Regions from separate parts of the Micromonospora sp. WMMD737 genome, predicted to be linked through region 3. Evidence: predicted binding sites of a transcription regulator. Region 3 holds the regulator's gene; each other region holds the start of a gene.
The links. The regulator HrcA, encoded in region 3, represses chaperone genes, less so after heat shock. The targets are predictions, from matches to a motif close to GGTTNGCACNCTCNNNNNGAGNGTGCNAACC.
Positions count from the first base shown of each region.

Region 1 (3,274 bases), 780 kb from region 3:
CGAGACGCCGACCTTCTCGTCCCCGGTGAAGCCGAGGTCGTCGTCGAGCGCCGGCAGGATCTGCACCAGGGCGGCGCCGCCGCCGGGGACGGTGCCCTCCTCGACCGCGGCCTTGGTCGCGGCGATCGCGTCCTCGATGCGGTGCTTGCGCTCCTTCATCTCGACCTCGGTCGCGGCGCCGACCTTGATGACCGCGATGCCGCCGGACAGCTTGGCCAGCCGCTCGGCGAGCTTCTCCCGGTCCCAGTCGGAGTCCGAGGCCTCGATCTCCTTGCGGATCTGCGCGACCCGGTCGGCGACCTCGCTCGACTTGCCGCCGCCGTCGACGACCGTGGTGTTCTCCTTGTCGACCACCACGCGCCGGGCGGTGCCGAGCACCTCCAGGCCCACCTGGTCGAGCTTGTAGCCCAGCTCGGGCGCGACCAGCTCGGCGCCGGTGAGGATCGCCATGTCCTGGAGCATCGCCTTGCGCCGGTCACCGAAGCCGGGGGCCTTGACCGCGCAGACCTTGAGGGTCTTGCGGATCGAGTTGACCACCAGCGTCGACAGCGCCTGGCCGTCGACGTCCTCGGCGATGATCAGCAGCGGCTTGCTGTTCTGGAGGACCTTCTCCAGCAGCGGCAGCAGCTCCTCGATCGCCGAGATCTTCTGGGTCGTGATCAGGATGTACGGGTCCTCCAGGACCGACTCCTGCGACTCCATGTCGGTGACGAAGTTGGGCGAGATGAAGCCCTTGTCGAACTGGAGACCCTCGGTCACGTCCAGCTCGGTGTGCAGGGCGGAGCCCTCCTCGACGGTGATGACACCGTCGCGGCCGACCTTCTCCATCGCCTCGGCGATCAGCTCGCCGATCGTGGCGTCCTGCGCGGAGATCGTCGCGACGTGCGCGATCGACTTCTTGTCGGCGACCTCGACGGCGCGGCCGAGCAGCGCCTCGGAGACCTTGGCGGCCGCCGCGTCGATGCCCCGCTTGAGGCCGGCCGGGTTGGCGCCGGCCGTGACGTTGCGCAGGCCCTCGCGGACCATCGCCTGGGCCAGCACGGTGGCGGTGGTGGTCCCGTCGCCGGCGACGTCGTTGGTCTTGGTCGCCACCTCCTTGACCAGCTGCGCACCGAGGTTCTCGTAGGGGTTGGTGAGCTCGATCTCCTTGGCGATGGTCACGCCGTCGTTGGTGATCGTGGGCACACCGAACTTCTTGTCCAGGACGACGTTGCGCCCGCGCGGGCCGAGGGTGACCTTGACCGCGTCCGCGAGGGCGTTGACACCGTGCTCGAGCAGGTGCCGGGCGTCGTCCGAGAAGCTCAGGATCTTCGCCATGAATGTCCCTTCGAAGCGACGTCGCCCCGGCCCGGCGAGCCGGACCGGGGCGACGACACTGATCGGTTGCTTACTTCTCGATGACCGCGAGGACGTCGCGGGCGGAGAGCACCAGGTACTCCTCGCCGGCGTACTTGACCTCGGTGCCGCCGTACTTCGAGTAGATGACGGTGTCGCCGACGGAGACGTCAACCGGGATCCGGTTGCCCTTGTCGTCGATCCGGCCCGGGCCGACAGCGAGGACGGTGCCCTCCTGCGGCTTCTCCTTGGCGGTGTCGGGGATCACGATGCCCGACGCCGTGGTGGTCTCAGCCTCGTTCGCCTGGACCAGGATCCGGTCCTCGAGCGGCTTGATCGCAACCTTGGTCGCGGTAGTCACGGGCATACCCTCCTGGGGTACTGGTTTCGTTACCGGTCGGCGAGCCGACCGGCGTCAATCTGCCACATGCCACCGGGCGGGGCCGTCGTCGCGGGTGCCGGTCCGCCTGGCGTTCAGCGCCCGGGCCACGAGGCCCGGAAGCTGGCACCCTCGGGGTGAGAGTGCTAATCGCAGGTTATTCCTCGGCTAGCACTCCGTCAAGGAGAGTGCCAACCCGCCGGCCGGCGCGTCGGGTCCGCCGACCACAATGACCGGGTGGATCTCGACCAGTTCGCCGCCCTGCGTACGCCCGAGGGGTCGGCCGCGCTCGCCGCCGCCGCGCGGGTGGCCGGCGGCGATCCGCTGACCGCGGCGGCCGCGCTCCGCTCCGCCGGGCTGCCGGCCGACCTGGCGTCGGCCGCCCTCACCCAGGCCGAGCTGCGCCGCCGGGCGGTCGGCAAGTTCGGGCCGGCGGCGGCGGGGATGTTCCTCACCCGGGCCGGGCTGGAGCAGGCGACGCGGGGCGTCGTCGCGGCACGGCGGGCCGAGCGGCTGCGGGCCGCCGGGGTGCGCGTCCTCGCCGACCTCGGCTGCGGCCTCGGCGCGGACGCGCTCGCCGCCGCCCGCGCCGGCATCCGGGTGTACGGCGTGGAGGCCGACCCGCTGACCGCCGCGATGGCCGCCGCGAACGCCGAGGCGGCCGGGCTGGCCGAGCTGTTCACGGTGGAGTGCGGCGACGCCACGGCGTTCGACGTGGACCGGGTCGACGGGGTGTTCTGCGACCCGGCGCGCCGGAAGGCGGGCACCGGGCGGCGGATCTTCGACCCGAACGCCTACTCGCCGCCCTGGGACTTCGTCGTCGGGCTGGCCGAGCGGGTGCCGCACACCGTCGTGAAGGTGGCGCCCGGCATCGACCACGCGCTGATCCCGGCGGGCGCCGAGGCGGAGTGGGTGAGCGTCGACGGCGACCTGGTCGAGGCGGCCCTGTGGTGCGGCGAGCTGGCGCAGGTCCCCCGCCGCGCCACCCTGCTGCGCGGTAAGGAAGGGCCCCCTGTCGACGCTTCCGGCAGCGGAAGGGTCCCCTGCCATCAGGTGACGGGCTCCGGAGACGCCGAGGCACCGGTCGGCCCGGCGCGCCGCTTCCTGTACGACCCCGACCCGGCGGTGGTCCGCGCGCACCTGGTCGCGGAGCTGGCCGAGACGCTGGGCGCGACGCTGGCGGACCCGAGCATCGCCTACCTCTACGCGGACGCGCCGACGCCGACGCCGTTCGCCCGCTGCCTGGAGGTCACCGACGTGCTGCCGTTCTCGCTCAAGCGGCTGCGGGCGCTGCTGCGGGAGCGCCGGGTCGGGCGGGTGGAGATCCTCAAGCGCGGGTCCGCCCTGGAGCCGGAGAAGCTCCGCCGGGACCTGCGGCTGACCGGGGACGAGGCGGCCAGCCTGGCGCTGACCCGGGTCGCCGGGGCGCCGACGGTGCTGGTCTGCCGGCCGGTCGGGTAGCGCGCGGGGGCGGCCGGCGGCGGGCCCGTACCCGGGCCGGCGGCGGCCGGCCTTTTTCGACTCGCGGGTCGTACGGGGTCGGGTTAGCTTGACCGTCAT
Region 1 covers NZ_JBMHMH010000001.1:4,020,675-4,023,948, forward strand. Annotated here, with positions in the region: gene groL (chaperonin GroEL) at 1-1,317, opposite strand, end outside; gene groES (co-chaperone GroES) at 1,388-1,702, opposite strand; gene ACN27A_RS17415 (THUMP-like domain-containing protein) at 1,952-3,175, shown strand; gene ybaK (Cys-tRNA(Pro) deacylase) at 3,273-3,274, shown strand, end outside.
Region 1: the regulator HrcA is predicted to act here: its motif matches at 1,836-1,866, upstream of groES (co-chaperone GroES).

Region 2 (3,274 bases), 1.1 Mb from region 3:
CGTCGTCACGCTTCGTGTAGCGTGCGATTTCGGTCACCGTTTCAGCGGCCCTCGTCGATCGCCGAGCCGGTGGTCCTCCGGTGCCGGCCCGCCCGGCCTCCGGGGTCGTGGAACGCCGCGCAGAGTGAGGAAGTGCACCGTGGCAGAGGGCACCGTGAAGTGGTTCAACTCCGAAAAGGGCTACGGCTTCATCGCCGTCGACGGTGGGCAGGACGTCTTCGTCCACTTCTCGGCGATCGAGATGGACGGCTACAAGGCGTTGGACGACGGCCAGCGGGTCGAGTTCGAGATCGCCCAGGGCCAGAAGGGCCCCCAGGCCGAGCGCGTGCGCGTCATCGCCTGACGGGCGTCCCTCCCGCGCCCCCGCGCCGACCGACCTCCCGACCACCGGTCACGGGGCGCCGGCCGGGGGTGGCCCGGTGCCCCGGGCGGTCGTCGGCCGGTCCGCTCCACCGGGGCGGGCGGTCGGCCGGTCCGCTCCACGGGGGCGGGCTTCGGCGCGGTTGCGTCGGCAGGGGAGGATCGTGAGCCGTTCCAGCCATCGCTGAGGAGGGTTCATGTCCGACCAGCCGCCCCAGGCCGCGCCGCCCCCGGGAGATCCCGACCCCTCCGCGACGCCACCCGTCGGCCCGGGCGGCGCTGCGCCGACGGGCCCGCAACAGCCGCAGGACTGGGTGTTCCCGCCCACCGGCGGGTACCCGGCCGGCTCCGGCCCGTACGGCGGGCAGCCGTGGTACCCGGGCGCCCCGGTCGCGTACCCCGGGCACCCGGGCGCCCCGGGCGCCCATCCCGGGCAGCCGGTCCACGGGTGGTACCCGCCGGGGCACGGTCTCGACCCGGCCGACCTGCTCGTCACCCCGCCCGGCGCGGGTGTCAACGGCTGGTTCGGCCGGTGCGTCGGCGCGGTGCGCCGGGGCTGGCGGCTGCTGCTGCCGATCCTGTTGCTCACCCAGGTGCTGCCGGCCCTGGTGGTGTCGATGCTCTCGCTGGTCGTCGACCCGAGCGCCAAGTGGGAGGAGTCGATGGCCGGCGACCCCGCCGCGCTGCCCGACACCTTCCTGACCGACACGGTCGTCCTGCTGTCCGTGGTGCTCGGCAGCGCCCTCGTCTTCGGCTTCGTGCAGAGCCTGGGCTGGGCGGCCGGCACGTGGGTGGTCACCCGGCAGGCGTCCGGTCAACCGGTGAGCGTGGGCGCCGCCCTCTCCTACGGGGCGCGCCGGGCGCTGGGCCTCTGGGGCTGGACCCTGCTGATGAGCGTCATCATCGGGCTCGGGGTCTGCCTCTGCGTGATCCCCGGCATCTACTTCGCCTTCGCGCTGAGCATGGCCGGCCCGGTCTACCTGTTCGAGCGGCAGCACCCGATCGGCCGTTCCTTCCGCATGTTCCACGATCGGCTGGGTCTGCTGCTCGGCCGGGTGGCGCTGGTCGCGGCGGCGGTGATCGTCGGCAGTGGGGCCGCCGGCATGGTCGAGGGCATCGGCACGCTGCCGTTCGGCACCACCCCGCTGGAGTCGCCCGGCACGGCGGTCGGCGTGCTCGTGGTGACGCTGGTGGGCGCGGTGCTGGCCCTGCCGACCCACCTCGCCCAGCTGGTCGGCCTGGTCGTCACGTACGCCGAGCAGCGTGCCCACGAGGGGCCGGTGGACAGTGCGCGGCTGGCCGGTGAACTCGGCTGACCGGGGCGATCGTGCTTGCACTCGGCAGGGGAGAGTGCTAAACAAGTTATTGGCACTCGCATACCGTGAGTGCCAATGGTCGGGGCGGTAGGGCCACGGTCGTAGCGGCGTCCAGACGCGGCTGCGGCACATGGCCGGTCGTCGCGGGCTATCCGGCCCGGCCGAGGAGACGTCGTCGTCGCCAGGTGGCGACGTCCCAAGGTGCGTACACCAGGCGGCCCATCCGGGACACACACTCCGGGTGGCCCGTGAGTGTCCAGGAGGACAACGCCGTATGGCCAAGATGATCGCGTTCGACGAAGAGGCGCGCCGCGGCCTCGAGCGGGGCATGAACCAGCTCGCCGACGCCGTGAAGGTGACCCTCGGCCCCAAGGGCCGCAACGTCGTCCTCGAGAAGAAGTGGGGTGCCCCCACCATCACCAACGATGGTGTGAGCATCGCCAAGGAGATCGAGCTCGAGGACCCCTACGAGAAGATCGGCGCCGAGCTGGTCAAGGAGGTCGCGAAGAAGACCGACGACGTCGCCGGTGACGGCACGACGACGGCGACCGTCCTGGCCCAGGCCCTGGTCCGCGAGGGCCTGCGCAACGTGGCCGCCGGTGCCAACCCGATGGCCCTGAAGCGGGGCATCGAGGCCGCCGTGGCCAGCGTCTCGGAGGAGCTGCTCAAGCTCGCCAAGGACGTCGAGACCAAGGAGCAGATCGCCTCCACCGCCTCCATCTCCGCCGGTGACACCAGCGTCGGCGAGATCATCGCCGAGGCGATGGACAAGGTGGGCAAGGAAGGCGTCATCACCGTCGAGGAGAGCAACACCTTCGGGCTGGAGCTGGAGCTCACCGAGGGTATGCGCTTCGACAAGGGCTACATCTCGGCCTACTTCATGACCGACCCGGAGCGCATGGAGGCCGTCTTCGACGACCCCTACCTCCTGATCGTCAACAGCAAGATCTCGTCGGTGAAGGACCTGCTCCCGATCCTGGAGAAGGTCATGCAGTCGGGCAAGCCGCTGCTGATCATCGCCGAGGACATCGAGGGCGAGGCCCTGGCGACCCTGGTCGTCAACAAGGTCCGGGGCACCTTCAAGTCCGTCGCCGTCAAGGCGCCGGGCTTCGGTGACCGCCGCAAGGCCATGCTGGCCGACATCGCCATCCTCACCGGTGGCCAGGTCATCAGCGAGGAGGTCGGCCTCAAGCTGGACGCCGTCGGCCTCGACATGCTGGGCCGCGCCCGCAAGGTCGTGGTGACCAAGGACGAGACCACCATCGTCGACGGTGCCGGCGACGCCGAGCAGATCCAGGGCCGGGTCAACCAGATCCGGGCCGAGATCGACAAGAGCGACTCCGACTACGACCGCGAGAAGCTGCAGGAGCGGCTGGCCAAGCTGGCCGGCGGCGTCGCGGTGATCAAGGTCGGCGCGGCCACCGAGGTCGAGCTGAAGGAGCGCAAGCACCGCATCGAGGACGCCGTCCGCAACGCGAAGGCCGCCGTCGAGGAGGGCATCGTCCCGGGTGGTGGCGTCGCGCTGGTGCAGGCCGGCAAGACCGCCTTCGACAAGCTGGACCTGGTCGGCGACGAGGCGACCGGCGCGCAGATCGTCA
Region 2 covers NZ_JBMHMH010000001.1:4,352,964-4,356,237, reverse strand. Annotated here, with positions in the region: gene ACN27A_RS19050 (cold-shock protein) at 140-343, shown strand; gene ACN27A_RS19045 (hypothetical protein) at 558-1,676, shown strand; gene groL (chaperonin GroEL) at 1,951-3,274, shown strand, end outside.
Region 2: the regulator HrcA is predicted to act here: its motif matches at 1,724-1,754, upstream of groL (chaperonin GroEL).

Region 3 (3,274 bases):
CTGGCCGCTGACGAGCACGCGGCGGGCCGGGCCGTGCTGACCCTGCGGGGCCGGCTGCTCGCCGACGCGGTCGTCCGCGACCTGCTGCCCTGAACCGCGTGCCGGGGCCGGCCGGGGGAGCGGCCGACCCGGGTCACCTGGTGAAGGTGTAGGTCAGCGGGTAGCGGTAGAGCACGCCCTCGTTGGCCTTGACGCCGCCGACGATGCCGAAGATCAGCGGCACCAGCGTGACGAGCATGGGAACGAAGAACAGCACCCCGCAGGTGATCAGCGTGACCACCCAGCTCAGCACCCCGACGATCGTCCAGGTGAGCTGAAAGTTCAGCGCCGCGACGGCGTGCGCCCGGGCGGTCGGCGACTGCTGCCCCCGGACCATCAGCGCGATGAGCGGCGCCAACCAGCCGAGCAGGCCGCCGCCGACGATCACGCCGGCCGCGCCGCCGAAGTGGGCGATCAGGGCCCAGGTCTTGTCGTCGTTGCTGGCGAAGCCGCCCGCCGGCGGTCCGTAGCCGCCACCGGCCGGATAGCCGGCCCCCGGCGCTCCGTAGCCGCCGGGCGGGGGAAAGCCGCCGGGCGGGGGAAAGCCTCCGGGCGGTCCGTAGCCACCGGGCGGCGGGTAGTCGCCGGGCGGGGGATGACCGCCCGACGGCGGGTAGTCGCCGGGCGGAGGGTAGCCGCCCGACGACGGCTGGTCACCGGTGGGCGGCGGATAGCCACCGGGTGGAGGATGGCTGCCCGGGCCCGGTGCCCCGGACAGTGGTGCGGTGGGGTCGCCGGAGCCGGCGGGGCCGGGAACCCCCGACGGGGCGGTCGGGTCCGGCGGGAAGCCGGGGTCCCCCGCTCCGGGAGGGCGAGGTGGTTCAGTCATGGAGGTCACGGTAGGGGCAGCCGGCAAGGCGGCACCAGCGCGACACCGGCCGGGACGCCCCGAACACCGGCCCCACGGGGGCGTCGGGCGGGCCCGCGCGGTCGCCGATCGGACTGATCACCCCAGGTCGATCATCGCGCGGGCGGCCCCGCCGACGTAGACTGGCACTCGCTACAGTCGAGTGCCAGCAGCCCGCCCCGGCCCCCCGCGTGCCGGGGCCGACGTGCGACAGGAGGTGGGGAGGATGGGTCTCGACGACCGCAAGCTCGCCGTGCTGCGCGCGATCGTCGAGGACTACGTCGCCACGCAGGAGCCCGTCGGCAGCAGGGCGCTGGTCGAGCGGCACCAGCTGGGGGTCTCACCGGCGACCGTCCGCAACGACATGGCCGTGCTGGAGGAGGAGGGCTACATCCGCCAGCCGCACACCAGTGCCGGCCGGGTGCCCACCGACCGGGGCTACCGGCTCTTCGTGGACCGGCTGTCCCGGGTGAAGCCGCTCAGCCCGGCCGAGCGCCGGGCGATCGAGCGGTTCCTGGTGGGCGCCGTCGACCTCGACGACGTGGTGCACCGCACCGTCCGGCTGCTGGCGCAACTCACCCGGCAGGTCGCCGTCGTGCAGTACCCGAGCCTGGCCCGTTCCTCGGTGCGCCACCTGGAGTTGGTGCCGATCTCCACCACCCGGCTGATGCTGGTCATGATCGCCGACACCGGCCGGGTCGAGCAGCGGCTGGTCGAGCTGCCCGCGCCGATCCCCGCCGACGACGTCACGGACCTGCGCCGGCTGGTCAACGAGAAGCTGGTCGGCACCCGGCTGTCGGAGACCCCGCCGCTGGTGCAGGCGCTCGTCGAGGAGTCGGTGCCGCACCTGCGCCCGGCCATGACCACCCTCTCCACCGTGCTGCTGGAGACGCTGATCGAGCGGCACGAGGAGCGGATCGCGCTGGCCGGGACGGCCAACCTCACCCGCGGCGGGCTGCTCGACTTCCAGGGCTCCCTGCGCCCCATCCTGGAGGCGCTGGAGGAGGAGGTCGTCATGCTCAAGCTCATCGGCGAGGCGGAGCCGAGCACGACGCGGGTGCTGATCGGCGACGAGAACGAGATCGACAACCTGCGCGCCGCCTCGGTGGTCAGCACCGGCTACGGGCCGGGCGCGACCAGCGTCGGCGGCCTCGGCGTGCTGGGGCCGACCCGGATGGACTACCCCGGCACCATCGCCACGGTGCGGGCCGTGGCACGCTACGTGGGCGAGCTGCTGGCCCAGAACTGACCAGTCAGGGCCGACGGCCGGCTCCGGCCGCCGACCGGCGCAACGCGAGACGAACATGAGGACACGGAACGCAGTGGCCAGGGACTACTACGGCATTCTCGGCGTGAGCCGGGAAGCCTCCGACGACGAGATCAAGCGCGCCTACCGCAAGTTGGCGCGGCAGTTCCACCCGGACGTGAATCCGGATCCGGAGGCCCAGGAGAAGTTCAAGGACATCAACGCCGCGTACGAGGTCCTCTCGGACGACCGGAAACGGCAGATCGTCGACCTGGGCGGTGACCCGCTCGCCCCCGGTGGCGGGGGCGCGGGTGGCCCGGGCGGCCCTGGCGGCGCCGGGCCGTTCGTCGGCTTCCAGGACATCATGGACGCGTTCTTCGGCGGCGCGGCCGGCGGTTCGCGGGGTCCGCGACCGCGGACCCGGCCCGGCGCCGACGCGATCCTGCGGCTGGAGCTGGACCTGCACGAGACCGCGTTCGGCGTCGAGGCGCCGATCACCGTCGACACCGCCGTGCTCTGCACCACCTGCTCCGGCGCCGGCACGGCGGCCGGCACCCACCTGGCCACCTGCGAGGCGTGCGCCGGCCGGGGCGAGGTGCAGTCCGTGCAGCGCACCTTCCTCGGCCAGGTGGTCTCCGCCCGGCCGTGCACGGTCTGCCAGGGCTACGGCACCACCATCCCGCACCCGTGCCCGACCTGCGCCGGCGACGGTCGCGTCCGCACCCGCCGTTCGCTGACGGTCAAGATCCCGGCCGGCGTCGAGGACGGCATGCGCATCCGCCTCGCCCAGCAGGGTGAGGTCGGTCCGGGCGGCGGCACGGCCGGCGACCTCTACGTGGAGATCCACGAGCGCCCCCACGACGTCTACTCCCGCAAGGGCGACGACCTGCACTGCCGCGTCACGGTGCCGATGACCGCGGCGGCCCTCGGCACCCGGCTGACCATCAAGACGCTGGACAGCGAGGAGACGGTCGACGTCAAGGCCGGCACCCAGCCGGGCAGCACGCTGCGGCTGCGCGCCCGGGGCGTGCCGCACCTGCGTGGCACCGGCCGGGGTGACCTCTACGTCCACCTCGACGTGCGCACCCCCACCAAGCTCGACGCCGACCAGGAGAAGATGCTGCGCGACTTCGCCAAGACGC
Region 3 covers NZ_JBMHMH010000001.1:3,245,235-3,248,508, reverse strand. Annotated here, with positions in the region: gene hemW (radical SAM family heme chaperone HemW) at 1-93, shown strand, start outside; gene ACN27A_RS13865 (DUF4870 domain-containing protein) at 134-868, opposite strand; gene hrcA (heat-inducible transcriptional repressor HrcA) at 1,113-2,135, shown strand; gene dnaJ (molecular chaperone DnaJ) at 2,209-3,274, shown strand, end outside.